DNA from 3 places in the Geodermatophilus sp. URMC 63 genome. Region 1 is predicted to be linked to each of the others. Evidence: riboswitches for the same ligand, from Rfam matches in the RefSeq annotation. Region 1 holds a riboswitch; each other region holds the start of a gene.
What was found. A riboswitch is a leader RNA that binds a small molecule or an ion and turns the genes downstream of it on or off. The one in region 1 is predicted to bind cyclic di-AMP.

Region 2: another riboswitch for cyclic di-AMP. It lies ahead of ACWIZO_RS07490 (aggregation-promoting factor C-terminal-like domain-containing protein); the one in region 1 lies ahead of ACWIZO_RS24075 (transglycosylase family protein).
Region 3: another riboswitch for cyclic di-AMP. It lies ahead of ACWIZO_RS18950 (hypothetical protein); the one in region 1 lies ahead of ACWIZO_RS24075 (transglycosylase family protein).

What each region holds. Positions count from the first base shown of each region.
Region 1 covers NZ_CP199956.1:4,955,541-4,965,145, reverse strand. The annotation lists gene ACWIZO_RS24090 (5-methyltetrahydropteroyltriglutamate--homocysteine S-methyltransferase) at 1-1,085, shown strand, start outside; gene ACWIZO_RS24085 (carbon starvation CstA family protein) at 1,353-3,473, shown strand; gene ACWIZO_RS24080 (YbdD/YjiX family protein) at 3,470-3,667, shown strand; gene ACWIZO_RS24075 (transglycosylase family protein) at 3,733-4,923, opposite strand; cyclic di-AMP (ydaO/yuaA leader) riboswitch at 4,925-5,090, opposite strand; gene ACWIZO_RS24070 (hypothetical protein) at 5,422-5,838, shown strand; gene ACWIZO_RS24065 (CBS domain-containing protein) at 5,858-6,472, opposite strand; gene ACWIZO_RS24060 (esterase/lipase family protein) at 6,818-7,582, opposite strand; gene ACWIZO_RS24055 (alpha/beta fold hydrolase) at 7,694-8,524, shown strand; gene ACWIZO_RS24050 (sigma factor-like helix-turn-helix DNA-binding protein) at 9,137-9,605, opposite strand, start outside.
Region 2 covers NZ_CP199956.1:1,535,408-1,545,012, forward strand. The annotation lists gene ACWIZO_RS07475 (GNAT family N-acetyltransferase) at 1-448, shown strand, start outside; gene ACWIZO_RS07480 (NAD-dependent epimerase/dehydratase family protein) at 471-1,370, opposite strand; gene ACWIZO_RS07485 (EAL domain-containing protein) at 1,464-2,702, opposite strand; gene ACWIZO_RS07490 (aggregation-promoting factor C-terminal-like domain-containing protein) at 2,890-3,498, opposite strand; cyclic di-AMP (ydaO/yuaA leader) riboswitch at 3,747-3,904, opposite strand; gene ACWIZO_RS07495 (VOC family protein) at 4,137-4,562, opposite strand; gene ACWIZO_RS07500 (TcmI family type II polyketide cyclase) at 4,594-5,424, opposite strand; gene ACWIZO_RS07505 (cytochrome P450 family protein) at 5,421-6,701, opposite strand; gene ACWIZO_RS07510 (FAD-dependent monooxygenase) at 6,743-9,592, opposite strand; gene ACWIZO_RS07515 (antibiotic biosynthesis monooxygenase family protein) at 9,589-9,605, opposite strand, start outside.
Region 3 covers NZ_CP199956.1:3,863,279-3,872,883, reverse strand. The annotation lists gene ACWIZO_RS18965 (LacI family DNA-binding transcriptional regulator) at 1-443, opposite strand, end outside; gene ACWIZO_RS18960 (Gfo/Idh/MocA family protein) at 629-1,786, shown strand; gene ACWIZO_RS18955 (DUF993 family protein) at 1,783-3,822, shown strand; gene ACWIZO_RS18950 (hypothetical protein) at 3,893-4,906, opposite strand; cyclic di-AMP (ydaO/yuaA leader) riboswitch at 5,190-5,327, opposite strand; gene ACWIZO_RS18945 (ArsC/Spx/MgsR family protein) at 5,509-6,018, shown strand; gene ACWIZO_RS18940 (MFS transporter) at 6,076-7,485, shown strand; gene ACWIZO_RS18935 (bifunctional 3'-5' exonuclease/DNA polymerase) at 7,489-9,159, opposite strand; gene ACWIZO_RS18930 (DNA-directed RNA polymerase subunit alpha C-terminal domain-containing protein) at 9,277-9,605, opposite strand, start outside.

The DNA of each region.
Region 1 (9,605 bases):
GCAGCCTGCTGCGCCCGTCGTCGCTGCTGGAGGCGCGCGCCCGGCACGCCGCCGGGGAGATCGACGACGCCGAGCTGCGCGGGATCGAGGACGCGGCCATCGCCGACGTCGTCCGGCTGCAGGGCGACGTCGGGCTGCGTACCGCCACCGACGGCGAGTTCCGCCGCGCTTCGTGGCACATGGACTTCATCTACGCCATCGACGGCATCAGCAAGGTGACCGGCGAGGACATCGTCGTCCACTTCCGGAACGCCGACGGGACGATCGACTTCACCCCGGCCGGGCTGCACGTCGACGGCCCGCTGTCGATCGGGGAGCCGATCTTCGGCGCCGACCTCGCGTACCTGCAGTCGGTGGTGGGGGAGGGGCAGACGGCGAAGCTGACCATCCCCTCGCCGTCGATGGTCCACTACCGCGGCGGGGCGGCGGCGATCGACCCGGCCGTCTACCCCGACGAGGACGCCTTCTGGGACGCGCTGTCGGCCGCCTACGCCTCGCAGGTGCGGGGCGTGGCCGCGATGGGCTGCCGCTACCTGCAGCTCGACGACACCAGCCTGGCCTACCTCAACGACCCGGCGCAGCGGGCCGAGCTCGCCGCCCAGGGCCGCGACGCCGAGCACCAGCACGAGCGCTACATCCGGCAGATCAACGCCGCGCTGGCCGGCCGCCCGGACACCCTGACGGTCACCACCCACATGTGCCGCGGCAACTTCCGCTCCTCCTGGGTGGCCGAGGGCGGCTACGACTTCGTCGCCGAGGCCCTGTTCGGCGGGCTGGAGGTCGACGGCTTCTTCCTCGAGTACGACGACGCCCGCTCCGGCGGCTTCGAGCCGCTGCGGTTCGTGCCGCCGGGCAAGCGGGTGGTGCTGGGCCTGGTGACGACCAAGCGGCCCGAACTGGAGAGCAAGGACGACCTCAAGCGGCGCATCGACGAGGCCGCCCGGTTCGTGCCGCTCGAGCAGCTCGCGCTCTCGCCGCAGTGCGGCTTCTCCTCCACCGTCGAGGGCAACGCGCTCACCCGCGACGAGCAGGTCGCCAAGCTCGCGCTGGTCGTCGAGGTCGCCCAGGAGGTCTGGGGCTACTGACCCCGGCCCTGCGCGGGCCCCCGTGGCGCGCCGGGAAGCGATGGCGGCGAGGGGTCCCCGGTCACGGGGCGGTCACGGTCCCACCCCTGTGTGGTGGCGCCGTCCGGGCACCAGCCATGCTCGGACCCGTCCAGAGGACGGCGTCGTCCCGGCGCCGTCCGCGCACGCGAGGAGGGGCCCGTGTCCACCACCGTCAGCAGGCCAGACACCGACGGAGGACCTCCCGGAGGAGCCGGCCGTCGCCGGCCGTCGGTCAGGAGCGTCCTGGTGTGGACGGCGGTGGCGATCGTCGGCGCCGTCGCGTGGACGGTGCTCGCGCTGGCCCGCGGCGAGTCGGTCTCGGCGCTGTGGATCCTCTTCGCCGCGCTGGCCTCCTACGCCATCGCCTACCGCTTCTACTCGCGGTTCATCGCCTACCGGGCGCTGGGCGTCGACGACCGGCGGGCCACCCCGGCCGAGCGGCTGCACAACGGCGTCGACTTCGACGTCACCGACCGGCGGGTGCTCTTCGGGCACCACTTCGCCGCGATCGCCGGCGCCGGCCCGCTGGTCGGCCCGGTGCTGGCCGCCCAGATGGGCTACCTACCCGGCACCATCTGGATCGTCGTCGGCGTGATCTTCGCCGGCGCCGTGCAGGACATGGTCGTCCTGTTCTTCTCGATGCGGCGCAACGGCAAGAGCCTCGGCCAGATGGTCCGCGAGGAGATCGGCATCGTCGGCGGCGTCGCCGCGCTGATCGCCGTCTTCGCGATCATGATCCTCATCCTCGCGGTCCTGGCGCTGATCGTGGTCAACGCGCTGGCCGAGTCGCCGTGGGGCGTCTTCTCCATCGCGCTGACCATCCCCATCGCCCTGTTCATGGGCGTCTACCTGCGGGTGCTGCGGCCCGGCCGGGTCCTGGAGGCCACCGGCATCGGCGTCGTCCTGCTGCTGCTGGCCATCGTCGGCGGCGGCTGGATCGAGGGCACCGGCCTGGCCGACGCCCTGACCCTGTCCAAGGAGTGGCTGGTCGTCGCCCTGGTGGTCTACGGGTTCGTGGCCTCGGTGCTGCCGGTCTGGCTGCTGCTGACCCCGCGGGACTACCTGTCCACGTTCATGAAGGTCGGCGTCATCGTCCTGCTGGCGGTCGGGCTGCTGATCGCCCGCCCGGTGCTGCAGGCCGACGCGGTCACCCAGTTCGCCAAGGAGGGCACCGGCCCGGTCTTCGCCGGGTCGCTGTTCCCGTTCGTCTTCATCACCATCGCCTGCGGCGCGCTGTCGGGCTTCCACGCCCTGATCTCCTCGGGGACGACGCCGAAGATGGTGGCCAAGGAGAGCCACGTCCGCCTGATCGGCTACGGCGGCATGCTGATGGAGTCCTTCGTGGCCATCAGCGCGCTCATCGCCGCCGTCGTCATCGACCAGGGCCTGTACTTCGCGATGAACGCCCCGGCCGGCGCCACCGGCGGGACCCCGGAGACGGCGGCGGCCTTCGTCAACGGCCTGGGCTTCTCCACCTCCGCCCAGGACCTCGCCGCCGCCTCGGCCGCCGTCCAGGAGCCGAGCCTGATCTCACGCACCGGCGGCGCCCCGACGCTCGCCGTCGGCATCTCCGAGATCTTCCACAACGCCTTCGGCGGGAACCTGCAGGCGTTCTGGTACCACTTCGCGATCATGTTCGAGGCGCTGTTCATCCTCACCGCCGTCGACGCCGGCACCCGCGTGGGCCGGTTCATGCTGCAGGACACGGTCGGCAACGTGTGGAAGCGCTTCGGTGACCTGTCGTGGCGGCCGGGCAACGTCATCGCCAGCGCCGTCGTCGTCGGCCTGTGGGGCTCGATGCTCTACATCGGCGTCACCGACCCGCTGGGCGGGGTCAACCAGCTGTTCCCGCTGTTCGGCATCGCCAACCAGCTGCTCGCCGCGATCGCGCTGACCCTGGCGACCGTCCTGCTGGTGAAGCACGGCAAGCTCAGGTACGCCTGGATCACCGCCGTCCCGCTGGCCTGGGACCTGGTGGTCACCATGACGGCGAGCTGGCAGAAGGTCTTCTCCGACAACCCGGCGATCGGCTACTTCGCCCAGCGCGCCCGGTACGCCGACGCGCTCGACGCCGGTGAGGTCCTCCCGCCGGCGCAGGACGTGGGCCAGATGCAGCAGGTCGTCACCAACTCGACGATCAACGGGGTGCTGCAGGCGTTCTTCGCCCTCCTGGTGCTGGTCGTCTTCGTCAACGCGCTGGTGGTCGTCGCCCGGGCGGTCCGCACCCGCGGCGCGCTCCCGACGACGGAGGAGCCGGCGGTGCCCTCGACCATCGTCGAGCCCGCGGGTCTGTTCGCGACGGCCGAGGAGAAGCGCGCCATGGCCGAGCAGGAGCGGCTGGTCGGCGCCGGGAGGGACCGCTCGTGAGCGCCGCGGTCGCCTTCGCCGGCCGGGCCTGGCGCGGGGTGCGCTGGTACCTGCGGGAGTGGAGCGGCGAGGCCCGCTGGGACGACTACCTCGCGCACTGCGCACGGCACGGGCACGAGCCGGTGAGCCGGCGGGAGTTCGAGCGGCGCCGCGCCGACGAGGTGGAGCGCAACCCCGTCAGCCGCTGCTGCTGAGCCGGACACGACAGCGACCCCCTGCCCGCCGGGCAGGGGGTCGCTGTCGTGTCCGGCGGGGTGGGTCAGGCCGTGTAGTTCACGTGGACGTGGTCGAAGTGGTTCGCGGTCACGCTGCCGCGGTCCTCCATCTGCGTCCAGGAGCCGGTCGGGGAGGTGAGGATCCGCTGCTCGTAGATGACGTAGTCCACGCCGAGCTCCTCCCAGTGGTCGATGTGGTACTGGACGATCGCGTCGCCGAGGGCGGTGTCGGACAGGACCATGTAGTCCAGCGCCAGGCCCGACGGGTGGCCGTTCGGGTCGACGGCGCTGGCGCGGGTGCCGCCGAGGGTGATGTCGGCGGCACCGGCGACGTTGGCCACGACCGCGTCGGCGGCGGCCTGTACCTGCGGCTTGACGTCGCCGGCGCTGTTGGTGATGTGCGCGGCGCCGACGGCCGTCTGGGCGAGGGGGGTCGTCGTGGCCGACGGCGCCGACGTGCCGGCGGTGGCCGTCGTCGCGGCGGGGGACGCCGGGGCCGGAGCGGCCTGCTCGGCGCCCGTCAGCGTCAGCACCTCCCCGGGGGTGATGCGGTTCGGGTTGCTGCCGATGACGTCGGCGTTGCGCTGGTAGACCTCGCGCCAGGACTGGCCGTGGGCGGCGGCGATCGTGCGCAGCGTGTCACCACGCTCGACGGTGTAGTCGCCCCAGGCGGCGTGGCGGCCGGAGGTCCCGGCGTCGTGGTCCCAGCGGTCGCCGTCGTCCTGGGTCGTCGCCGGGGTGCCGGCCGGCTGCTCCGCGGCGGGCGCGGCGGCGGTGGTCTCGGCGGTGGTGGACGCGGTGGTCGCGGCAGGGGTGGACGCGGTGGTCGACGTGGCGCCCGACCCGGCGGCGGCCGGCGTGGTGCCCTCGGTCAGGTACTTGCCGCAGGTCGGCCAGGCGCCGATGCCCTGCCCGGCGAGGACCTCCTCGGCGATCTGGACCTGCTGGCCCGGCGTCGCCAGGTCGGCGCGGGGTGCCAGGTCGGTGCCCCCGTAGCCGGCCCAGGTCGGCTGGCTGAACTGCAGGCCGCCGTAGTAGCCGTTGCCGGTGTTGATGCTCCAGTTGCCGCCGGACTCGCACTGGGCGACGCCGGTCCAGTCGTGGGTGGTGGTGGCGGCTGCAGCTGCCGGGGAGCTGAGGACGCCGAGCCCGACGGCGGTGGCGCCGGCGGCGACGGGGGCCTTGGCGAGGACCTTCTTGGTGCGGACGTAGCGGGGCGCGCGGTGCTTGGGCATGGTGATCTCCGATCACCGCCGGCGAGGTGAGCTGTCGGGTTCGGGCGATCGGTGTGCCCGGCCGCGGGACGCGGCTTCACCCCGAGGCGAACAGCGGCAGGGCCGTGGCGCCGTGGACGTGGGTCCCCCACCCCTGCCCTGGGGAATCGTGGAGGCGACCGGTGGGCAGGGTTTGGCGGACCGGCGCCGCGCTCCTGTTTAGCTGAGCGCAGCCAAAACGTTACGTGCAGTCATGTAAGTTGTCGCCGTAACCTAGGTCACACATCGGGACGACGCGCTTACGGAGGGCAACGACGGAGGTGGGCCGGTGGAGGTCGTGCGCGGCCCAGGGCGGCAGAGGAGGCCCGGCGCGCGGATCCTCCGAGGTCCGGGCGCGCAACGGTTCGTCCCGCCCGTCCCACGAACGCCACGGCACCCCACCGGCGGTCAGGACGTGCGGGCGCGGTGCCGACACCGAGTGCACGACCCGAGGCCTGCGGGCCCGTCCGAGGAGTGCCCATGCCGTCGTCCCCCGACCCGAGCCGCCGCCTCACCGAGCTGCGTGCCGGCATGTCCGTCCTGACGAGCGCGGCCGCAGACCTGGGGGTCGGCAGCCAGAGCGAGGTGCGCGTGCTGTCCGACGGACGGCTCTGGCTGGCCGAGCAGCAGATCGCGGTGAGCGCCGCGGACGTCTACCAGGCCGCCCGCGGGCTGGTCGCCGCCCAGCTCGACGCCATCGCCGCGGTCACCGACCGGCCGGTCGAGGACCACGCGCTGGCCTGGCTGGTGACGCTGCAGACCAACGAGGTCATGGTCGGCATCGAGGACGAGGTCGCCGCTCTCGACGCTGCCCTGGAGGACACCGCCCTGGAGGACACCGCCCTGGAGGACACCGCCCTGGAGGACACCGCGGCGCTGGAGGACGACGCCGCCTAGGCACCCGCGTCCGCGCGGGTCACGGCACGCGGACGCCGACCACCCCGCCGACCGTCCGGGCCAGCGCCTCGAGGGCGCGCTGCTCGGACCCCGCGGGCCCCTGCGGCTCCCCGCGGGTGCGCCGGACGGTGGCCACGCCCTCGGCGACCGAGACGTCCCACGCGTCCAGCTCCCCGGTGTAGCCCTCGACCAGCCGCAGCAGGTCGCGGCGGATCTCGTCGTCCGGCCGGACCAGGGCGCGCAGCAGGTCGCGGCGGCTGACGATCCCGACCAGCCGGTCGCCGTCGAGGACCGGCGCGCTGCGCAGCCGGTGGTCGACGAACAGCCGGGCGACGTCGGCGAGGTCCGAGCCGGGCTCGACGGTCCGCACGGCCTCGGTCATCACCTCCCGCACCAGCACCGGCGGGGGCGGCGCGCCGGCGTCCTCGGCACGGCGCAGGTGCAGCCGGGGGTCCTGCGGCACCCGGTCGCGCAGCACGTCCACCTCGGCGACGATGCCGACCAGCCGGTCGCCGCCGTCGACGACGGGGACGGCGGCGAAGCCCCGCTCCGCCATCACCGCGCCCACGTCCTTGGCGGAGGTGTCCGGTCCCACCGTGACGACCTCGCGTGTCATGACGTCCCTGACCTGCACCGTGTCCTCCTCGGCCGCGGTCCCGTCCGGACCCCTCGGCTCCCGAGCATCCCCGGGCGGGGCGGTCCGGGCACGCCGGCCGGCTCCGCGCGGGACCCGGGCCGGTCGTGGGAGATCCCTGCTCACCCGGCCCTGCCGAGGTCCGAGAGCGTCGCGGCGGCACCCCGCCCTCGGCTGCCGTCCTCGACCCCGTTCGAGGAGCCCCGCACCACCGCGGTGAGCCGAGCAAGCACACCCCACCGCACGGCCCGGACGACCGGGTCAGGCCCGATCGGGGACGACCCGGTACCGGTCGACCTGCCGGGTGTACCTGGCGGGACGTCGATGACGGGCGGGCTGCTCGTGTCAGCGACGGCGGGGGAAGAGCAGGCTGAGTCCGGGTGGCGGGCGGAACGGTGTCCACGTGCCCTCGGCCATCCCCAGCCGGTCAGCCAGCAGCCAGAGCACCGCCGGGTTGCAGGCCAGGCCGAGGTGGCTGCCGCGCACCTGCACGTTCTCCCGCCGGGGGCGGAGCTCGTAGCGACACGACGACCAGTGCACGATGCCGTCGGCCCGCGTGTAGACCGACGTCGCGGGCACGCGCAGGGAGCCGCGTTCGGCCCAGGGCCGGGGTAGCGCGGCCGCCCCGCGCAGGAGGCGGGTGCCGCCGTCGACGATCCCCGAGGCAGTGCGGACCCAGGGCGCCGATCGCAGCACCGGCGTGCCGAGGGTGACCAGTCCGCGGACGCTGCCCGGCGCGGCTCTCGCCAGTTCCTGCGCGTAGAGCCCGCCGAGACTCCAGCCGACCAGGCTGACCCGCCGTCCCGAGGTCCGGTGCAACCGCTGGAGTCGGGCGCGCAGCGAGTCGACGACGTGGCCCGTCGGGCCGCGGTTGGTGCCCAGGTCCCAGCCGGACACGTCGTGGCCGAGGGCGCGCAGCGCGGTCCGGAGCACCACGGTGGCGGGGTCGCCGGTCATCAGCCCCGGCAGCACCAGCACCGGGTGCCCGTCACCGCGGCGGGCTGCTGCGAGCACCGGCCAGGCAGCCGCCAGGACGGCGAGGTCCAGACCCGCCCGCGGCGGCTCGGTGAGCAGCGCAGCCGGTGAGGGGGAGCGGGCGGCGGCAGGCACCTCGACAGCATCCCTGGCGCGGGAGTCCCGACCCGCAGGGGCGTCCACACCGGCCCGGCCCCGGCGTGGAAGGGCGCGACGACCGGACTCGAGCCCTGCCAGGATCGTCGGGTGCAACTCGAGCAGACCTTCGTCTGGCGAGGACGTCAGGTGCGATGGGACGCCTGGGGCGATGGTCCACCGGTGGTGTTCTGCCACGGCACCCCGTGGTCCTCGGCGCTCTGGCGTCCGTTCGCTGATGCGCTGAGCTCCGAGTTCCGGGTCCACCTCTGGGACATGCCCGGCTACGGCCAGTCCTCGATGGAGGCTGAGCACCGTGTCTCGCTCGACGTGCAAGGCGAGCTGCTCTGCGACCTCATCGGCCACTGGGAACTGGACCGGCCACACCTCATCGCCCACGATTACGGGGGCGCCGTCGCGCTGCGCGCACACCTGCTGCACGGTGCGCTCTACAGCTCCCTGGCCATGGTCGACGTCGTCGCGCTTGCCCCCTGGGGGTCGGAGTTCTTTCGCCTGGTACGCGACAACGCTGATGTCTTCGCGGCTCTGCCGGCCGCTGTGCACGAGGGCGTGGTGCGCACCTACATCACGGGAGCCAGCCATCGCGGCCTCGACGAGCGCCAGACGCGCATGCTGGTCGGGCCGTGGCTCGGATCGCTGGGCCAGGCGGCGTTCTATCGACAGATCGCTCAGGCCGACCAGACCCACACCGACGAGGTGCAGCCGCTGTACGGCTCACTGGCGCTGCCCGTACTCGTCGCCTGGGGCGTCGAGGACACCTGGATTCCGGTCGACCGGGCTCATGCCCTGGCCGAGGCGATACCCGGGGCGCGCCTGCAGCTCGTCCGGGATGCAGGGCACCTGATCCAGCTGGACGCTCCTGAGCGTCTCGCCACCGTCCTGCACGGTTGGCTCGTCGAGCAGCGGCAACGCCGGGCTTGAGTGAAGCCACGGCGTTCCGCGACCGGATCCGCTTCCGGTCTTGCAGCTCAGTGCGAGGAAGTGGTGGAGCGAGAGCCTGAGTGAGTGGCGGACGACTGTGCTACACCCGGCCTTCATCCGCTCCTGGCCAGTCGGTGGAGTCCTACGACCTCCGCCGCGTTGCACGAGTTGAGCGTGACGGAGGTCGATCTCCTGCTCGAGGCGGCCCGCTGGGCGGACTGGGACTACTCCGAGTTCGCGCTCCACGACCTGGGCCAGGCCGTCGCTCACATGACCGTGCAAGCCCGCGCCCTGGACCTGCACGTCCGGCAGTTCCGGCGACAGAGACGGCATCGCTGCCGAGTTCGCCGTGCCCGGCCACGGGGAAGTCACGACCCTGTCCGCCGTGGGCCGTGTTGCCCGGGCGGACGACGTCGAAGGTTCATCCACATCGCCCGAGGCCCAGGGTGAGCGACGACCCCTCGACGACCTCCTCTGGGCAACCAGAGAGGGATTCCCGTGCGGGACGCCGCCGTCGGGGCGATTGGGACGCGCGGACGTCGACGCAGCGGGCCCTCACTCGCAGCCTGGTCAGGGACCCTGCGGCGTCGATGTCCGCGCCACGATCGGAGCTCATCGTGCCGACGTCAGCAGCAGTGCCAGGTCGCCGACCGGCCCGAGGTGCGTCAGCTCGTCGGGGTTGACGATCCCGCTGGTGCTCGTGATCTGGCCCTCGGCGATGTCGATCGCGCACGCGCCGATCAGCCGCTGCTGTGCGTCGAGGAGGAACGCTCCCGGGCTGCCGTTGAGCTCGACAGGGAGCAGGGACACGCCCGGAAGGCGCGCGACCCGCCGGACCCAGTTGACGACCGTCCGCGCGACACGGTTGCGTCCGCGCAGCACCCGCGCGAGCGCCGGAACCTTGCCGCCGCCGTCGCCAGTCAGTGCCACGTCCTGCGCGAACAGCGCCTCGAGCCCGGCGAGATCGCCGTGCTCGGCAGCCGCGAAGAACCGGGCTGCCGACTCGTCACGCTGCTCACGCGTCGTCTGGAAGCGCGGCCGGCGCTGCTGGACGTGGCGTCTGGCGCGGGTGGCGAGCTGA
Region 2 (9,605 bases), 2.0 Mb from region 1:
GGTGGAGGCCGACTTCGGTCCCAGCATCGACGGCCGCGACGGCACGCAGGTGTGGGTGGTGTGCACCGGCGGCCGCCCGGTCGGGCTCGTGCAGCGCTACCGCCTCTCCGACGAGCCCGGGTACCTCGCCGAGCTCGCGCCGGTGGTCGACGTCCCGCCGCGGGCGCTGTCGATCGACTACCTGATCGGCGAGCCCGACGTCCGGGGCGGGGGAGCGGGCGCGGCGGTGCTGCGGGCCTTCGTCGCCGACTGCTGGGCGGCGTACCCCGACGCCGACGCCGTCCTGGTGCCGGTGGCCGCGGGCAACGTCGCGTCCTGGCGGGCGCTGGAGAAGGCGGGGTTCACCCGCGTCGCCGAGGGCCCGCTGACGCCGGACAACCCGGTCGACCCGCCCGACCACGTCGTCTACCTGCTGCGCCGGCCGGGCGACGGCGGCCCCACCGGATAGGACCGCGGCGCGCGGCCGCCGCTCACCGCGCGACGGCCACGCCGGCGAGCAGGCCGTCGCGGACGGACGGGAAGCGGGGCGCCCAGCCGGTGGTCGTCCGCAGCCTGCGGTTGCTGACCCGTTGCGAGCGGACCAGTGACTCGGCCGGCCCGCCGGCCAGTGCGGCGGCGCGTCCCGGGAGCGAGAGCAGCGGCCGCCGGCCGACCGCCGTCCCCAGCGCGGCGGCGTACTCACGGCGGGTCACCGGCTCGTCGTCGACGACGTCGTAGAGCCCCGCCGGTGCGCCCAGGGCGGCGACCACGGCGGAGGCGGCGTCGGCCAGGTGGATCGAGGACAGGTAGGCCCCCGGTGCGCCGGCGACGAAGGCGACGCGCCGGCGGGCCAGGCGCAGCAGCAGGTCGGTGTGCCCCGAGCCCGGCCCGTAGAAGAGCCCGAAGCGGAGCACCACGCTGTTCGCGACGCCGCGCGCGTTCTCCTCCGCCGCGAGGTTCGCCTCCGCCAGCGGGAAGGGGTCGGGTGCGACGTCCTCGTCGATCCACCCGGCCCCGCGGTCGGGGTAGAGGAAGGTGATCGACTCCTGGACGAGGCGGCCGACCCCGGCCGCCCGCACCGCCGCGGCGACGGCGGCCGAGCCCTCGCGGCGCACCCGCTCGTTGGCCGCCCAGGCCGACGGTCGGAGGAACGTCGACGGCGTCGGGATCGCGGTGGCGAGGTTGGCGACCGCGTCGTGGCCGGCGAACGCGTCGCTCAGCGCCGGACGGTCGAACAGCGACACCCCGCTCGGGACGGCGCCCAGCGCGGCCAGGCCCGCCGCCTTGGCCGGTGTCCGCGCCAGCGCGGTGACCTCGTGCCCGGCGGTGAGCAGGGCCGGGACGACGTGCCCCCCGATGGCCCCGGTGGCACCCGTGACGTACACCCGCACGTCGGCTCCTCTCCCCGGTGGCGACCGCGACCCACCCTGCCCGAGGACGCGCGCGCCCGGGAGGGCCGGCGGCGCGGGGCGGACGGGTGCCGCTCAGGCGGGGAGGAGTCCGGGGTGCGCGAGGCCGGCCGGCCGGGGCCCGGGGACGGCGGGCTCCGGGCCGGCGGGGGCGAGGGCCTCCGGTGGCCCGGGGCGGCCGAAGTGCCAGCCCTGCCCGAGGTCGACGCCGAGCCCGAGCAGTGCCGCGGCCTCCTCGGCGGTCTCGATGCCCTCGGCGACCACGGTGACGCCGCAGCCGTGGCCGAAGGTGACCAGCGACTCCACCAGCTTGGTCAGCACGGGGTCGGTGGTCAGGCCGCTGACGATGCTGCGGTCCATCTTGATGACGTCGGGGGCGGTGACCACGATGTGCCGCAGCGAGGAGAAGCCGGCGCCGACGTCGTCGATGGCCAGCCGCATGCCCCCGGCGCGGAAGGGCAGCAGCGCGCTGCCGAGGGCGTCGTAGTCCGCGACCGGGTCGTGCTCGGAGAGCTCGAGCAGGACCCGGTGCAGCGGCAGCGTGTGCAGCAGCGCGGAGAACTCCGGCGTCAGCAGGGTCTGCGGCGAGACGTTCATCGCCACGTAGCCGTCGACGCGGTCGAGGTGCTCGGCGGCGCGCCGCAGGGCCAGCAGCTCGACCTCGTGGCCGCGGCCGATGCTGTGCGCCTCCTCGAAGACGACGTCGGGGCCCTTGCCCCAGTCGGCGGGGAAGCGGCTGAGCGCCTCGGCGCCCACGCGGTCCCCGGTGGCCAGGTCGACGATCGGCTGCAGGACGACGGTCGGCCCACCGGAGGTGATCAGCGGGTCGAGCCGGCCGTCGATGTCGTCGCGGCGCTGCTGCGCGCGGAGCTCGGGCTCGATGATCACCGAGGCGGCCGACGCGAGGACCTCCATGAGGGCCTCGTCGCGCCGGGTGAGCTCCTTGTCGGAGGTGAAGCCGAAGGCGCAGAAGGTGCCGTAGAGGCTGCCGTCGGACAGCCGGACCGGCGTCGAGACGTAGCTGCGGATCCGCGGGATGCGCGCCGAGGGCAGCGACATCGCCAGCGGGTACCGCTTCACGTCGTCGATGACGGGGGGCAGGTCCCCGTCGAGGATCTTCTGGCAGAACGACGTCTCCTGGACGACCTTCGCGCCCTCCTGGACGAGGACCGGCACGCGGGCGTCGACCACCTCCAGGTGCTGGGTGGTCCCGTCCATGCGCGTCAGGAACGCCACGGGCATGTGCAGCGACGTCCTCGCCGTGCGCAGCAGGTCGGCGATCTGCTGCTCGGCGTCAGTGCGCTTCCTGGCCATCGTGTGCTCCCGTCCGGAGGGTCCTCCTCTGCATCGACGCAGGGGGCGGACACCTGGAACGGCCGGGAGCCGATCTCACCCGGACCGGTGAGACGGTCCGGCAGGCGCCTCCCGGGAGGGACCGCGGGGACGCCTGCGCCGGGGGCCCGCTCCCGCTGCTGAGAGGGGGCCCGCGGCGGTCAGGGGATCAGTACCAGTTGTTCGCCTGGTGGAAGTCCCAGGCGGCGCAGGAGCTGCCGTACCGGTTCTCGATGTAGATCAGGCCGGCGTCGATCTGCCGGTAGGGGTCCGACGTCTTGGCGATGCCGGTGCTGGCCCACGTGGAGTCCAGGAACTGCGCGATGCCGTAGGCGGTGCTGGTGGGGTTCTGCGCGTTGGGGTTCCACCCGCTCTCGGCCTCCCAGAGCGCGTCGAGGCAGCCGAACTGGGTGCTGTTCCCGACCTGGCCGGCGGCGTAGTCCTTGTACGCCTGCTCGCCGGTGGCGGCCGGTGCCGGCGCGGGGGCCGGGGCGGGAGCGGGCGCGGGGGCGGGAGCGGGCGCGGGGGCCGGTGCCGGCGCGGGGGCCGGCGCGGGAACGGCCGCGGGCGCGCCGTCCCGGTTGCCGCCCCACTGCCCCGTGGAGCCGCGGTCGCCGGGGTTCCACTCGTCGGCCTGCGCGACCGCCTGGCCGCCGAAGGCAAGGCCGAGGGTCATGACCCCCGTGGCGGTCAGCAGGAGCAGGGCGCGGCGGCGCGGCGGCGCGGCGGCGGGGGCGTTCTGGGCACAGGTGTGCTCGACAGCGGTGCGTGCGTGCATGGAGACGTCCTCCTGGAGACGCGGTCACCGTCGATCGGCGCCGCGGCGGTCGGGATGGGCTGCGGGCACCACGCCGTGCGCGCGGTGCCCGGGCGGGCAGGGCTCGACAGCCGGGCGTGCGGCAGCGGCCGGACACGGGGCCCGGCGGACGGCGCCGTACGACGGCTGGTGCGTGTACGTGGGCAGGCGGGAGCGCGACGGTCCCGGACCTGGACGCGCGGGGGCGGTGCCCCAGGCGCGAGTGATCTCCGTTCTCCCCGGGCCGCCTACCAGGTGAGCTGACGGGTTCGGGCTGGGAGTGCCCTACCCGCTCCCGGCGACGGCCGGGAGCGGGACTCACCCCGGTGGTACTGGTGGGTCCCCGGCTCGCGCCCACGGTGTGGACGCGACTCGGCGGCATCCGGCAGGGAGCCCCCGGGACGGAGGCGAGACGCCCGGCCGGACGCGGAAACGCTAAGGACGGGACCGGTCCGTGACAATCTCGTGACCTGAAACGGGTCGACCCGCGGTGCGACAGGCCGACGCCACGCCCCGGATCGCACTCGGGACGTCACGCCCCGCGACCACCGGGGCCCGGACGCACCGCAACCGCCGGGACCCAGCGGTCCCGGCGGTCGCGGTGCCGGCAGCGTGCGGTGTCAGGCGTTCCAGGGCGGCGCCCCACGCCGGAAGTCGGCGGCGGGGTGCTGGTCGGAGACGAGGCCGACCACGTTGCCGAAGGGGTCGACGACGGCCGCACTGACCACCGGCCCGTGCGGCGTGAGGGGGATGTACTCCTTGGCGCCCATCGAGGCGAGTCGCTCGAGGACGGCGTCGAGGTCGTCCACCCACCAGTTCCCGATCACGCCGCCCGGCTCGAACGCCGCGCTGAACGGGGCGGCGGTACGGGCGGCGATCGCCAGGCGGGTCCTCTCGTCGAGGTCGAACGCGGCATAGCTCAGCCGCCCGTCGGGTCCGGGCCGGGTGAAGGTGGGCCCCGAGCCCAGGACCTCCGTGTACCAGGCCGTGGCCGCGGCCACGTCGTCGGCCCAGTAGGTGAGCGACGCGATCCCGCGCAAGCTCATGGTGAGACCTCTTCTCGGTCGGTCGGCATCGTCAGTCCCCGGGTGTCCAGTCCGGGGCCGTCCAGCGGTGGAACACCCGGGCAACCGAGTCGCGTGGGGTCTGCCACGTCTCCGGGTTGTACGGGCTGACGTAGGGGGCGAGGTCGGCCATCACCTTGGCGAAGGCCGGTCGCATCGACTCGTGGTTCTCCCGCACGGCCGCGGCCTTGACGCGGTCCTGCTCCAGGAGGTGCACGAAGACGTCCTCCATCGAGTACAGCCAGCGGCCGGTGACGCCGGTCTCCGTCGGCAGCCCGCCGGCGTCGGACTCGGCGAACACCCGAGCGATGTCCTCCTCGGTGCCCGGCTTCATCCGCTGCACGATGACGGTCATCTCCCGGTCGGGGGAGACCTCACCCTCGGGCACCCACGAGTAGAACTGCTTGGCCACGGAGTGCGACGGGTTCTGCCAGTAGCTCGGGTAGGGCGTCACGTAGGGGGCGATGGCCTCGGCGATCGCCTGGAACGCCGGCAGGCCGCGGCGCTGCCCGGAGACCTCCGGGTCCTCCTTGCGCTCGATGACGTGCAGGTACAGGCCCTCGTAGGAGAGCAGGACGCGCCCGACGACGCCCATGTCCTGCGGCCGGGTCGTCCGGTCGTAGTAGGCGAACACCGGCCCCACCTTGTCCTCGGTGCCGGGGACCATCCGGCAGACGATGACGTTGCGGAACGGCCGCCACGAGGCCGAGGACCAGCTGGCGGGCGCCGTGGACGTGTTCGTGAACTCGACCGTGTCGTTCGCCCAGGGCGGTTCCGTGGGCGTCGTCGAGGCGTCGGCCGCCGGGTCGGCCGACGTGCTGGTCGACGGGGTCGTCTGGGTCATCGCGTGCCTCCAGGGACGGGAGTGGGGGTGAATCGGAGGGGGAGCTCCAGCAACCCGCGGAAGGCCGAGGCCGCGGGGAGCCACTGCAGGTCCTCGACGGGGACGTCGAGGCGCAGGTCGGGCAGGCGGACGAGGATCCGCCGCAGTGCGGTCGTCGCCTCCAGCCGGGCCAGGGCGGTGCCCAGGCAGTAGTGGATGCCGTGGCCGAAGGCCAGGTGCGAGGTGGGGCCCCGGCTCAGGTCGAGCTCGTCCGGGTCGGGGACCAGCGCGGGGTCGTGGTTGGCCGCACTGAGCACGATGGTGACAATCGAGCCCGCCGGGACGGCGGCCCCGCCGATCTCGAGGTCCTCGGTGGCGAAGCGGAAGCTCGACACCGGCACCGACCCGTCGAAGCGCAGCAGCTCCTCCACGGCGTCCGGGATCCGGGAGGGGTCCTGCAGCAGCTCGGCCAGCTCCTCGGGGTGGGTCAGCAGCGCGACGACGGCGTTGCCGAGGAAGTCCGACGTCGTCTGGTAGCCGGCGAACAGCAGCAGGAAGGCGCTGGAGACCAGCTCGGCCTCCGAGAGCCGGCCGTCCCCGTCGCGGGCGGCGATCAGGGCGCTGACCAGGTCCTCGCCGGGCTGCTCGCGCTTGGCGGCGACCAGGCCGGTGAAGTACGCGTGCAGCCGCGACTGCGCCTGACCGATGGCGGCCCGGTCCTCCTGGGGGCTGCGCCCGCCGGTGCCGACGGTCCGGATGACCTGGGTGCCGGCCAGGATCTCCTCGTGGTCGGACTCGGGGATCCCGAGCAGGTCGCCGATGACCGCCAGCGGCAGCCGGAGGGCGAAGTCGTCGACGAAGTCGGTGGCGCCGCGCGGTGCGATCCGGTCCAGCAGGCCCTCGACGATCTCCTCCACGCGGGGCCGCATCGCCTCGATGCGCCGCGGTGTGAACGCCTGGGTCACCAGGCGGCGCAGCCGGCTGTGCTCCGGTTCGTCGGAGTTGAGCATGTTGGTGTTGATCTGCCGCGCCTTCTCGCCGAACACCGCCAGGTAGGTGTCCCCGGCGCGGTACAGGTCCTTGGACAGCCGCGGGTCCGACAGCGCCTGCTTGGCGTCGTCGTAGCGGGTGACGAGGAAGGAGTCGAAGCGCGGCGTCCGCACCTTCACGACCGGGCGCTCGGCGCGCAGCCGGGCGTAGACCGGGTAGGGGTCGGCGCGGAACTCGGGCGTGTAGATCTCCGCGCCGGGGACGACGTCGTCCGCCGTGCTCGGTGCGGGGTCAGCGGTCTGCGTCATGGGTCTCCCTCGGGTGGGGGTGGGCGTGGGGTGCGGTCGGGTCACTGCGCGAAGACCCCCGCCAGGTGGTCGCGCAGGGCGTCCTCGTCCAGCGGGCGGCTGCGGAAGCCGACGTGGCCGTCGGGGCGGACCAGGTAGGCCGCCGTCCCCGCGCCCGCGGTGCCGTAGGCGGCGGCGAAGGCCCCTCCGGCGTCGCGGACGACGGGCAGGTCGACCAGGGAGGGCACCCGGGCGTCGGGGGCCGCGAGGAGGTAGGCCGTCACCTCGCCGCGGGTCTGCTGCCGCACACCGACGGCGAGCTTCTCCAGAGCGAGCACCTGCTCCTCCGGGGCACCCGCGTCGGCGTGCAGCAGCAGCGTCGAGCGGGTGCCGCGGGTCAGGTCGAACAGCCGCAGCGGGTGGGCCACGCCGAAGCGCCGCAGGCCCTGCACGTCCGGCGCGCGGTGCCCGGGCTCCGGCCCGGCGGGGAAGCCGCCGGGGGCCATCTCGCCGACCAGCGGGCTGCCGGCGTAGTTCATGGTCATCTGCATCTCGAGCAGGAACTGGGCCTTCTCGTCGGCCATGTCCATCTCGTCGGTGAACGCGATGGCCACGGCCCGGTCCACGATCATCTTCCCGGCGGGACGGCGCTCGGCCTCGTAGCTGTCCAGGAGCGCGGGCGCGGCCTCCCCCCGGACGGCGAGGGCGAGCTTCCAGCCCAGGTTCCAGGCGTCCTGGATGCCGGTGTTCATCCCCTGTCCGCCGGCCGGCGGGTGCAGGTGCGCGGCGTCGCCGGCGACGAACACCCGCCCCTCGCGGTAGCGGTCGACGATGCCGTGCTTGATCCGGAAGATCGACGACCAGCGCAGGTTGCTCGCCGTCGTCCCGGGCGGGCCCAGGTCGTCGATCGCGGCCTGCATGTCGGCCAGCGTCGGCGGCTCGTACTCCTGCCAGAACCCGGGCGGGACGACGCCGGAGCCGACCGCCTCCTGCCACCGCTCGGGCGCCAGGGTCGCGATCCGGTAGCGGTTGCGGCCCTTGAGCGGGACGCAGACGAGCATCCCGGTGAAGTCGTCCTCGTTCTCGATCCGCACGAAGCGCACCAGGTGCCCGGCCGGCAGGTCCCAGTCGACGTCGACGTCGCCGAGCATGAACAGCTGCGGGAACATCGACAGGCCGCCCTCGAAGGAGAGCCCCAGCCCCGACCGGACGGCGCTGTGCGCCCCGTCGCAGCCGACCAGGTACTGCGCCCGGGTGGTCTCCTCCCCGCCGTCGGCGTGCCGCAGCCGCGCGGTGACGCCCTCGTCGTCCTGGGCGAAGGCGACCAGCTCCACCCCGCGCTCGACGACCACGCCGAGGGAGGCCAGCCGGGCGCCGAGGATGCGCTCGGTGTCGTACTGCGGCAGCCCGAGGTGGGCGTAGGGCAGCTCGTCGAGGCCGGCCCAGTCGACCTGGTGGGTCTGCACGCCGTTGACGAACACCGTCTGGCCGTACAGCCAGATCCCGGCGTCCATCGCCTCGGTGACGATGCCCTGGTCCTCCCAGATCTCCATCGTCCGGCAGTGGATGCCGATCGCCTTGTCCGCCTGGGTGGAGGCCTCGGGCCGCTTGTCGACGACCCGGACGGCGACGCCGCGGCGGGCCAGCTCGATCGCGTGGGTCAGGCCGGCCGGCCCGGCGCCGACGACGAGCACCTCGACCGCGCGCCCGGCCGTGCGCGCGACGTCCCCGAGCTCGGCCGCGGCCGGCAGCGGCGCCGCCGCGACGTGCCCGTCGTCCGGCTTCTCCACGAACTCCTGGACGCTGGCGCTGGGCACCGTGCTCACCGGCGGCCCGGCCAGCACCTCGAGGTCCGGCTCGGGCGTCACGGGGACGGCAGCGGGCACGGCGGCGGGCACGGTGTCGGGCACGGAGACGGTGTCGGCGGTCGCCGACGGCGGCTCGGGGCGCACGCGCAGCGCGAAGACCCGGCGGTCCTCGCCCCGGGCCAGCCAGCGGCCCAGCGGCCCGCCGGCCCAGTTCGCCGGCTCCGCCGTCCAGTCGGTGAAGTGCTGCTCGGAGTCCCACTCGGCGACGACGTGGTAGCGGCGCCCGTCGGCCTCGCGCAGCAGCTCCTCGCGGGCGTGCCCCGGGGCGCTGCGGGCGAGCTGCGCGGCGGCGAGGTAGGCGAGCTCGAAGGCCTCCTGCTCCCAGGGCTCGACGGCGACGGCGCTGTCGACGCGCACCCGCTCCACCTCGACGTCCCCGCCGGGGGAGAGCAGCGGCGGGTAGTCCGCGTCGGCGTCGGGTCGCCGGCGGATCTCCAGCACCTCGCGCCGGAACTCCACCGAGTGCCACCGCGCCAGCGGCGCGCCGGCCGCCATGTGGGACGGGTCCTCGACCCAGGCCACGAAGTCGGCCTCGGACTCCCACTCCGCGAAGATGTGGTACCGCAGGCCGGCGGCGTCGCGCAGCAGCTCCTCGCGCACGTACCCGGCGGAGTCGCCGATCCGCTCGGTGACCGTGGTGTACGCGCGCTCGAAGGCCACCTGCTCGCCGGGCTTGACGCTGGTGGAGAAGTCGATGCGCACCGGCCGGGGCCGCTCGGCCGACACCGTCGCGAGGACGGTGAAGGTCGAGCGGGTGGCGTCCTCGCGCAGGTCGCGCAGCGCCTCGGTCAGCGTCTCGCGGGCGGCGCTGCGGCCGAAGGCGTCCACCGACGCCCGGTCGGTCCAGTCGCTGACGATGGCGAACCAGCGCGGGTCGGCCTCGTCGCGCATCAGCTCCTGGCGCAGGTTGCCCGGCACCCGGCTGATCTCCGCGGCGGCCTGCCGCCAGGCGGCCTCGAACGCGGCCTCGCGGCCCTCCTGCGCGCGCATCCGCAGCAGGGTCCGCACGGCCGCCGGGGTGCCGGCCTCCGGCGCCGCCGTCATGCCGCCCCCTCCG
Region 3 (9,605 bases), 1.1 Mb from region 1:
AGCTCCGGGCCGTCGTCGAGGCGGCCGCTGCCGGCGAGCAGCACCGCCCGCACCCGCTGCGCCTGGAAGCGGGCGACGTACTCGACCTCCCGCCCGGCGTCGCGCGACGTGCCGGCCATCATCGTGAGCAGGCCGTGCCCGGTGGCCACGCGCATGGCGCCCGCGGCGATCGAGGCGAAGTAGGGGTCGTCGACCTCGTGCACGACCAGGCCGGCGACGTTGGTGGTGGCGCGGGCCAGCGCCTGCGCCGGGCCGTTGGCGGCGTACCGCAGCTCGGCCGCGGCGCGACCCACCCGGGCGGCGAGGTCGGGGCTGACGACGCGGGTACTGCCGTTGAGCACCCGGGAAGCGGTTGCCAGCGAGACGCCGGCCCGCTCGGCCACGTCGCGCAGGGTGATCCCGCCCGGACCCCGCCGGGCCCGCGGATCGGCGCCGGACTGCACGGACGCAGTCTAGCCGTGCCCGCCGGCTTCCGACCTCCCCCGCGCGAGGGGACGCCGCCGACGACGAACCGCAGCCAGGGGGTTGCCCGCGTCCCACCGGCCGGGCTACCGTTTGGTAAGCGCTTTCCAAGCCGCTGCGGCCTACCGCCACGGGCCACCGCCACCACTCGCGAGGAGCGACCACCATGGGCACCCCACCGCTCGGCATCATCATGAACGGCGTCACCGGCCGCATGGGCTACCGCCAGCACCTGCTGCGGTCGATCCTGGCCATCCGCGAGCAGGGCGGGGTCCTGCTGTCCACCGGCGCGCGGGTGCAGGTGCAGCCGCTGCTGGTGGGCCGCCGGGCCGCCGCGCTGCAGGAGATCGCCGAGCGGCACGACATCGCCGACTGGACCACCGACCTCGACGCCGCCCTCGCCGACGACCGGTGGCGCGTCTACGCCGACTTCCAGGTCACCTCGGCGCGGGTGGCGGCGATCCGGCGGGCCATCGCCGCGGGCAAGGACGTCTACACCGAGAAGCCCACCGCCGAGACCCACGCCGAGGCCGTCGAGCTCGCCGAGCTGGCCGCCTCCGCCGGGGTGAGGAACGGCGTCGTCCACGACAAGCTGTTCCTGCCCGGGCTGCTCAAGCTCAAGCGGCTGCTCGACTCCGGCTTCTTCGGCCAGGTGCTCTCGGTGCGCGGCGAGTTCGGCTACTGGGTGTTCGAGGGCGGCTGGCAGCCGGCCCAGCGCCCCAGCTGGAACTACCGGGCCGAGGACGGCGGCGGCATCGTCGTCGACATGTTCCCGCACTGGAACTACGTGCTTGAGGACCTCTTCGGCCGGGTCGAGTCGGTGTACGCCAAGGCCACCACGCACATCACCAGCCGGGTCGACGAGCGCGGCGAGCCCTACGCCGCCACCGCCGACGACGCCGCCTACGGGATCTTCGAGCTCGAGGGCGGTGTGGTCGCGCAGATCAACTCCAGCTGGGCGGTGCGGGTCGACCGCGACGAGCTGGTCGAGTTCCAGGTCGACGGCACGCACGGCAGCGCCGTCGCCGGGCTGTTCGGCTGCCGGATCCAGCCCCGCAACGCCACGCCCAAGCCGGTGTGGAACCCCGACGTGCCCGACAGCCGCGACTACCGGGCCGGCTGGCTGGAGGTCCCCGACAACGACCCCGTCGAGAACGGGTTCAAGGTGCAGTGGGAGCAGTTCGTCCGGCACGTGGTCGAGGACGGCCCCCACCCCTACGACTTCGCCTCCGGCGCCCGCGGTGTGCGGCTGGCCGAGGCCGGGCTGGAGAGCTCGGCGACCGGCCGCCGCGTGACGATCGGGAGCGGGGTGCCGGCCCGATGAGCACCGCCGTCCTGCTCGACGCCGACGGGCGCACCCGGCTCCTGCCGCTCGGCGAGCCGGCCGCGGTCCGCCGCCCGTCCGCGCCGCTGCGGTCGCGCACCGCCTACGCCGCCGCCCACGTCGTCCCGCGGGTCACCGGGGAGAACGTCCCCGGCGCCCCGGCCGACGTCGACTGGGACACCACCCTCGCCTTCCGCCACCACCTGTGGTCGTGGGGCCTGGGTGTCGCCGACGCGATGGACACCGCGCAGCGCAACATGGGCCTGGACACCGCGGCCACCCGCGAGCTGGTCCGGCGCAGCGCGGCCGAGGCGCGGTCGGTGGGCGGCGCCCTGGTGGTCGGCGTCACCACCGACCACCTCACCGACGACGTCGTCCCGCTGGCGCGGGTGGTCGACGCCTACGTCGAGCAGCTGCACCACGCAGAGGACTGCGGCGCCGGGGTGGTGCTCATGGCCAGCCGGCACCTCGCCCGGGCCGCGGAGGGCCCCGCCGACTACGAGCGGGTCTACGCCGAGGTGCTGGCACGGGCCGGGCGGCCGGTGCTGCTGCACTGGCTCGGCGAGGCGTTCGACCCGCAGCTGCGCGGCTACTTCGGCTCTCCCGACACCGGGGCGGCCGCCGACGTCGTCGTCCGCATCATGGAGCGCGACGCCGGCCGGGTGCGCGGGATCAAGACCAGCCTGCTGGACGCCGACGCCGAGGTCGCGCTGCGGCGGCGGCTGCCGGCCGGCGTGGACCTGTTCACCGGCGACGACTTCCACTACGTCGACCTGATCGCCGGCGACGGCGAGCACTCGTCGCACGCGCTGCTCGGCGCGTTCGCCGCGATCGCGCCGGTGGCCGGCGCCGCCATCGCCGCGCTCGACGCCGGCGATCCGGCCGGCTACCGGCGACTGCTCGGGCCGACCGAGGCGCTGTCGCGGCAGGTGTTCGCCGCGCCCACGGCGTACTACAAGACCGGCATCGCCTTCCTGTCGTGGCTGAACGGCCACCAGCCGGCGTTCAGCATGGTCGGCGGGCTGCACAGCGCCCGCAGCCTGCCGCACCTGTCGGAGGTGGTCCGGCTGGCCGACGCGGCCGGTGCCCTGGAGGACCCGGAAGCTCGCCGCGCGCCGGTGGAACGGCCTGCTGGCGCTGGCCGGCGTCGACGTCCCGGTGCTGGAGCCGGTCTCGTGAGCGCGCACCCGCGGCTGTCGCTGAACCAGGCGACGGTCAAGTACGCGTCGCTGGTCGACGCCCTCGCCGTCACCCGCGAGGCCGGCATCGGCGCGATCGGGCTGTGGCGCGAGCCGGTGGCCGAGGTGGGCCTGGAGAAGGCGTGCGCGCTGGTGGCCGACTCCGGGCTGCGGGTGTCGAGCCTGTGCCGGGGCGGCTTCTTCACCGCTCCCCCGGGCCCCGCCCGCACCGCGGCGCTCGACGAGAACCGCCGCGCCATCGAGGAGACCGCGGCGCTGGCCGCGGCCGGTGCGCCCGGCTCCGCGCCGGTCCTCGTGCTCGTCGCCGGCGGCCTCCCCGACGGCGACCGCGACCTGCCCGGCGCCCGGGAGCGGGCCCGCGACGCGATCGGCGCGCTGGTCGACGACGCGACCGCGGCCGGCGTGGTGCTGGCGGTCGAGCCGATGCACCCGGTGTTCGCCGCCGACCGCGGCGTGGTCTCCACGCTCGGGCAGGCGCTCGACGTCGCCGAGCAGTTCCCCGCCGGGGCGGTCGGCGTCGTCGTCGACACCTACCACGTGTGGTGGGACCCGGAGCTGCCCGCGCAGGTGGCGCGGGCCGGCCGCGGCGGCCGGATCGCGTCCTACCAGGTGGCCGACTGGGTCACCCCGCTCGGGCCCGACGTGCTGGTGTCGCGCGGCCTGCCCGGCGACGGGCACGTCGACCTGGCGGGGACCAGCGCCCTGGTCGAGGCGGCCGGGTACCGCGGCGACGTCGAGGTCGAGGTGTTCTCCCAGGAGCTGTGGGACGCCGACCCGGCGGTCGTCGCCGCCCGGACCGCGGCCGCGTTCGCCGCCGCCGCGGGCGTCCGGGGATGAGCAGCCGGGTCCGGCCGGCCAGGGGGAGGGCCGGCCGGGCCCGGCGCGGGGGGCCGCGTCAGGGGTCGCGTCAGCCCGTGTAGTTCACGTGCACGTGGTCCATGTGGTTGGCCGTGGCGCTGCCGCGGTCCTCCATGGCCGACCAGCTGCCGCCCGGCGAGCTGAGCATCCGCTGCTGGTAGATGAGGTAGTCGACGCCGAGCTCGTCCCAGTGCGCGACGTGGTACTGGACGATCGCGTTCCCGAGGGCGGTGTTCGACAGGACCATGTAGTCCAGGGCCAGGCCCGACGGGTGGCCGCCCGGGTCGGTGGCGCTGGCCCGGGTGCCGCCGAGGGTGATCGAGCCCGCGCCGGCCACGTTGCTGACGACGGCGTTCGCGGCCGCCTGGACGACGGCCTGCACCGGCCCGGCGGTGTTGGTGATGCGCGCGGTCGCCGTGGCGGCGGTCCCCGAGCCCGCGGTGGACGACGCGGCAGTGGCCGACGCGGCAGTGGCCGACGCGGCGGCGGCCGACGCGGCGGCGGCCGAGGAGGTCGGAGCCGCCTCCGGCTCCCGCTGCGCCGCGGCGGCCTCGGCAGCGGCGGCCTCCTCGGCGGCGGCCCGGTCCGCGGCGGCCTCCGCAGCGGCGGCCTCGGCTGCCGCGGCCTCCTCGGCGCGCTGCTGCTCGAGCGCGGCGGCCTCGGCTGCCGCGGCCTCGTCGGCGCGCTGCTGCTCGAGCGCGGCCTGGTCGGCGGCGGCCTGCGCCTGCTGCGCGGTGGCCTCCTCGGCCGCGCGGCTGCTGCGGCTGGCGGCCAGGTCCTCCAGCGGCTGGAGGTCCTCGGCCGGCTGCGCGTCCGCCCCCGCGGCGAGCGTCCCGGCCTCGGCGGTCAGGCCCAGCTCCTGGGCGACGGCGGCCGACCCCGGGTCTCCGGCGCCGGCCGAGGCGGCGGGGTCCCCGCCGACGACGACGTTGACCAGCAGGGCGCCGGCGGCGGCCACGCCGAGGAGCAGGCCGGGACGGCGGGCGGCGGCCGGACGGCGGCGGCCGGTGGCGCGGCCGCGGCGCTCGGCGGACCGGCCGGACGTGGTCGTGCGGGGGTCCATGGTGCGGGTGCTCCAGGCGGGTGCGGGGCGCAGCGGGCTGCGGCTTGGGCGGGCGGCACGGCCGGTGGGCGCGCCGGGCCGGCGCGGGCACACCGGGGCAGCGCGGCGCGGGGCCGGTCGGGCGGAGGGTGCCCGGGCTGGTGTGCGCGCGGACGGCGTCCGGGGCGGACGGCCGCGGACGGTCAGGTGCGCGGGCGCGCCGGGACGGGGCGGAGCCGGATCGGACGGGGTGGTGCAGCGGTGCGGGCAGCAGTGCAGGCGCGCGCCATCCGGCGGCTCTCCGTTCTCCCGTGAGCCGCCTACCGGGTGAGCTGACGGGTTCGGGCGGGAAGCGGCCCTACCTCTCCCGGCACGCGGCCAGGAGGGGATTCACCCCAGTACTGCGGTGGGTCCCCGGCTCGCCCCAGCGGGCGACTCGGCGGCGTCCCCCGGCCTCCCCCGACGGGGGACGACGACCGGACGGACGACGCGACGCTACCGGCGGATTGCACATCGTGACAACAAGTCGACAGGCGTTTCGTCGGGTGATGGTGGTTGCGTCCGCGCCGATCGGCAGCCCGGTGGTGTAGGGGCCCCGGAGTAGGGGGCCCTAGGGTCGGGGCGTGGAGGTCTGGTTCAACCCCTCGTGCTCGACGTGCCGCGCCGCCCGCGACGAGCTCGACCGGGCCGGTGTCGAGTACTCCCTGCGCCGCTACCTCGACGACCCGCCGACCGAGGCCGAGCTGCGCGCCGCGCTGGCCGCCCTCCGGCTGCAGCCGTGGGACGTCACGCGCCTCGGCGACCCGCTGGCCGCGGAGCTCGGGCTGCCCGACGCCCCGCGCGACGCCGACGCGTGGGTGCGCGTGCTCGTGGAGCACCCGCGGCTGATCCAGCGGCCGATCGTCCTCGGCGACGACGGCCGGGCGTGGGTGGCCCGGGACGGCGGCACGCTGTCCGAGGTGGTCGCCGCCGCCCGCGGTCCCCGTGAGATGGACCCCCGCGACCCGGACACCCTCTACGCCGAGGGGCCGGTGGCCGCCGAGCCGCCGGACGACGACCGGCCCGAGGACTCACCGCTGCGCGACTCCGGCGGCACCGGCCCGGGCCCCGACGACCTCGACCGGCTGCTGTGACGCAGAGCTGACCCGCCGGGCGGTTGCGCTGTGCAACGTCCTGGGAAGCTCGGGAGCATGGCGGTCTCCCGGTCACCCCGCGCGCTCGTCGCCGCGCTCGTCTTCGTCGGGACGGTCGTCGCCGTCATCTCCAGCCTCGGCGCGCCGCTGGTCCCGGCGATCGCGTCGTCGACCGGGGCGTCGCTGCCGGACGCGCAGTGGTCGCTGACGGTCACGCTGCTGGTCGGCGCGGTGGCCACCCCGGTGGTCGGGCGGCTCGGCGACGGCCCGCACCGCCGCCGGGTGATAGTCGCCGTGCTGGGCGTGGTGACCCTCGGCGGGGTCCTGGCCGCCCTCCCCCTGGGCCTGGGGTGGCTGGTCGCCGGCCGCGCGCTGCAGGGCTTCGGCCTGGGGCTCACCCCGCTGGCCATCGCCACCGCCCGCGAGGCCCTGACCGGCGACACCTCCCGCTCGACCATCGCCGCGCTGTCGGTCACCGTCGTCACCGGCGTGGGCCTGGGCTACCCGCTGGCCGGCCTGGTGGCCGAGCTCGGCGGGGTGCACGCCGCGTTCTGGGCGGGGGCTGCGGTGAGCGCCGCCGCGCTGGCCGCCGCCGCCGTCGTCCTGCCCCCGCCGGCCGCGGCGCCGCGGCGGCGGCTCGACGTGGTCGGCGCGTTGCTGCTCGGCGCCGGCGTGGGCGGGCTGCTGCTGGCGCTGGGCGAGGCGGAGACCTGGGGCGTGACGTCGCCGCTGCTGTGGGGGCTGGCCGCCGCCTCGGTGGTGGCGCTCGCGCTGTGGGTCTGGTGGGAGTCGCGGACGCCGCAGCCGCTGGTCGACCTGCGGCTGGCCCGCGGCCGGGTGGCCCTGACCGCGCACTCGGCGGCGCTGCTCGTCGGGCTGTCGAACTACCTGCTGCTGGCGGCGGTGCCGGTGCTGGCCCAGGCCCCGCCGGCCGACGGCGCGGGCTTCGGCACCTCGATCGTCGTCGCCGGGCTGGTGCTCCTGCCGTTCTCGGCGGCCAGCATGGTGGGCGGCCGGCTCGCGCGGCTGCTCGCCGACCGTGCCGGGCACGCCCGGGTGCTGCCGGTCGCGGCGCTCGTGCAGGGCGTGGCCTTCGTCCTGTTCGCGTTCCTGCGCACCGACCTGTGGCAGCTGTTCGCCGTCATGGCGGTGGCCGGGCTGGGCGTCGGGGCGGCGTTCGCGGCGTTCCCGGCGCTGGTGGTGGCGGCCGTCCCGCCGGCGGAGACCGGCAGTGCGATGAGCCTCAACCAGGTGCTGCGGTACGTGGGCTTCGCCGTCGGCAGCGCGCTCACCGCGACCGTGCTCGCCTCGGCCACCCCGGCCGGCGCGGCGGCCCCGGCGGCCGGCGGCTACACGACGATCGCCGCGACCGGCGTCGTCGTCTGCCTGCTGACCGCCGTCGTCACCGCCCTGACCGGCCGCCGTGCGGCGACCGCCCCCGCCTCCGAGCCGGCCGCCGTCCGCTGACCCTCACCCGGCGTCGGCCCAGGAGCGGACGACGGCGACGTCAAGCGGGAAGTCGACGGGGAAGCCGCCGAACAGCAGCCGCCCGGCCGTGACCGCGGCGGCCCGGACCTCGCCGGCGACCTCGTCGGCCAGGTGCTCGGGCGTGTGGACGACGACCTCGTCGTGCAGGAAGAACACCAGGTGCGGCCGCTGCGCCGGCGGCCCGCTGCCCAGCCGCCACAGCCGGTTGCGCAGGTCGGCGAGCCAGCACAGCGCCCACTCCGCGCCGGTGCCCTGGACGACGAAGTTGCGGGTGAACCGGCCCCAGGCGCGGCGGGCGCGGTCGCGGTCCTCCCGCGGGCCGTCCTCGTCGGGTGCCTCGCCGAGCCCGACCGCCCGCTCGGCCCAGGCGCCGGTCGGCGGCGGCGACCCGCGGCCGAGCAGGGTGGCGACCACCTCGCCGCGCTCCCCCGCCCGGGCGGCGTCCTCGACCAGGCCGATGGCCCGGGGGTAGCGGCGGGCCAGCCGCGGCAGCATCCGGCCGCTCTCCCCGCGGGTGGCCCCGTACATGGCGCCGAGCACCCCGAGCTTGGCCTCGGCCCGGGTGGCGACGGCGCCGTCGGCCACCATGCCCTGGTAGAGGTCGGTCGAGCGCGCCGCCTGGGCCATCGCCGCGTCGCCGCTCATGCCCGCGAGCACCCGCGGCTCGAGCTGGGCGACGTCGGCGACCACGAACGCCCAGCCGTCGTCGGCCACCGCGGCGGGACGGACCTGTGCGGGCACCGACAGCGCTCCCCCGCCCTGCGCCGACCACCGCCCGGTGACCACGCCGCCCGGGAGGAAGGCCGACCGGAACCGGCCCCCGCGCACCCAGGTCTCCAGCCAGCTCCAGCCGTGCGCGGACAGCAGCCGGGCCAGCCGCTTGTACTCGAGCAGCGGCGCGACGGCCGGGTGGTCGACCTGCTCGAGCGTCCACTGCCGGGTGTCGTCCACGGGCAGCCCGGCGGCCCGCAGCGCGCGCAGCAGGTCGCCGGGCGAGTCGGGGTTGAGCGCGGGCGCGCGCAGGGCGGCGCGGACCTCGCCGGCCAGCCGCTCCAGCACCGGCGGGCGGACGCCGGCCGGCGGGCGCGGCCCGAGCGCGTCGGTGATTAGCCGCTCGTGGACGTCGGCCCGCCACGGCATCCCGGCGTGCGTCATCTCCGCGGCGACCAGCGCGCCGGAGGACTCCGCGGCGAGCAGCAGCGCCAGCTGTGCGCGCTGCGTGGCCGCGGCCAGGGTCGTCTGCTGCCGGTCGTGCTCGGCGACGGGGTCGAGCCGGTCGGCGGGGTCGGCCAGCGGGAAGAGGGCGTGCTCGGTCGTGATCACCGGCGCGAGCGCGTCCCAGCCGGGGGTGTCCTCGCCGGCGAGCAGCCGCTGGTCGGCGGACGGCGAGCGGCGCAGGACGGCGTGGCCGAGCCGCAGGTCGGTGCACCGCTCGACGCGGACGCCGGCGTCCAGCAGCGCCGGGTACCAGCGGGTGGTGTCGTCCCACACCCAGCGGACCGGCGTGCGCTCCCGCTCGCGGACCCAGCCGGGGAGGTCGTCGGCGGTCAGCCGGGTGACCTCGGGGACGTCACGGCCGTCGTCACGGCCGCCGCCGGGGCACCGCCGGGCCTCGACCAGGTCGCCGCGGCGGCGGAGGACGATCCGCTCCACCCGGGCAGTGTCGCCGACGGGTGCGACGCAACCGCCGCCCCGCGCCGGGCGGGCGGGGTAGCCCCTCTGCAGGGTCCCGCCGCGAGCCTGCCAGTGGCGGGGGGAGGAGGGGTCCTCTCAGCCGAGGAGGCGGCGCACCGTGCGCACCGGCTGGGCGACCCACCAGCGGGCCACGCGCAGACCGAACCACCACAGGTCGCCCCATTCGGCCGGTCGCGGTGCCCCGGCCGGGGACGCGGTGGTGGCCGACTCCTCGGGCTCGGGCTCGGGCGCTGCGGACTCCGGTGCTGCGGGTGGCTGCTCGGGCACCAGGAGGTCGACCGGGGTGCGCCGCCGCGGGTCGCGCAGCGAGGCGAACGACGGGATCGCCGGCGCGGACGGGGACTCCTCCTCGGCCGGCGGCGCCTCCGACAGGACCGTCTGCTCGGCGCTGCCGGTCGACGGCT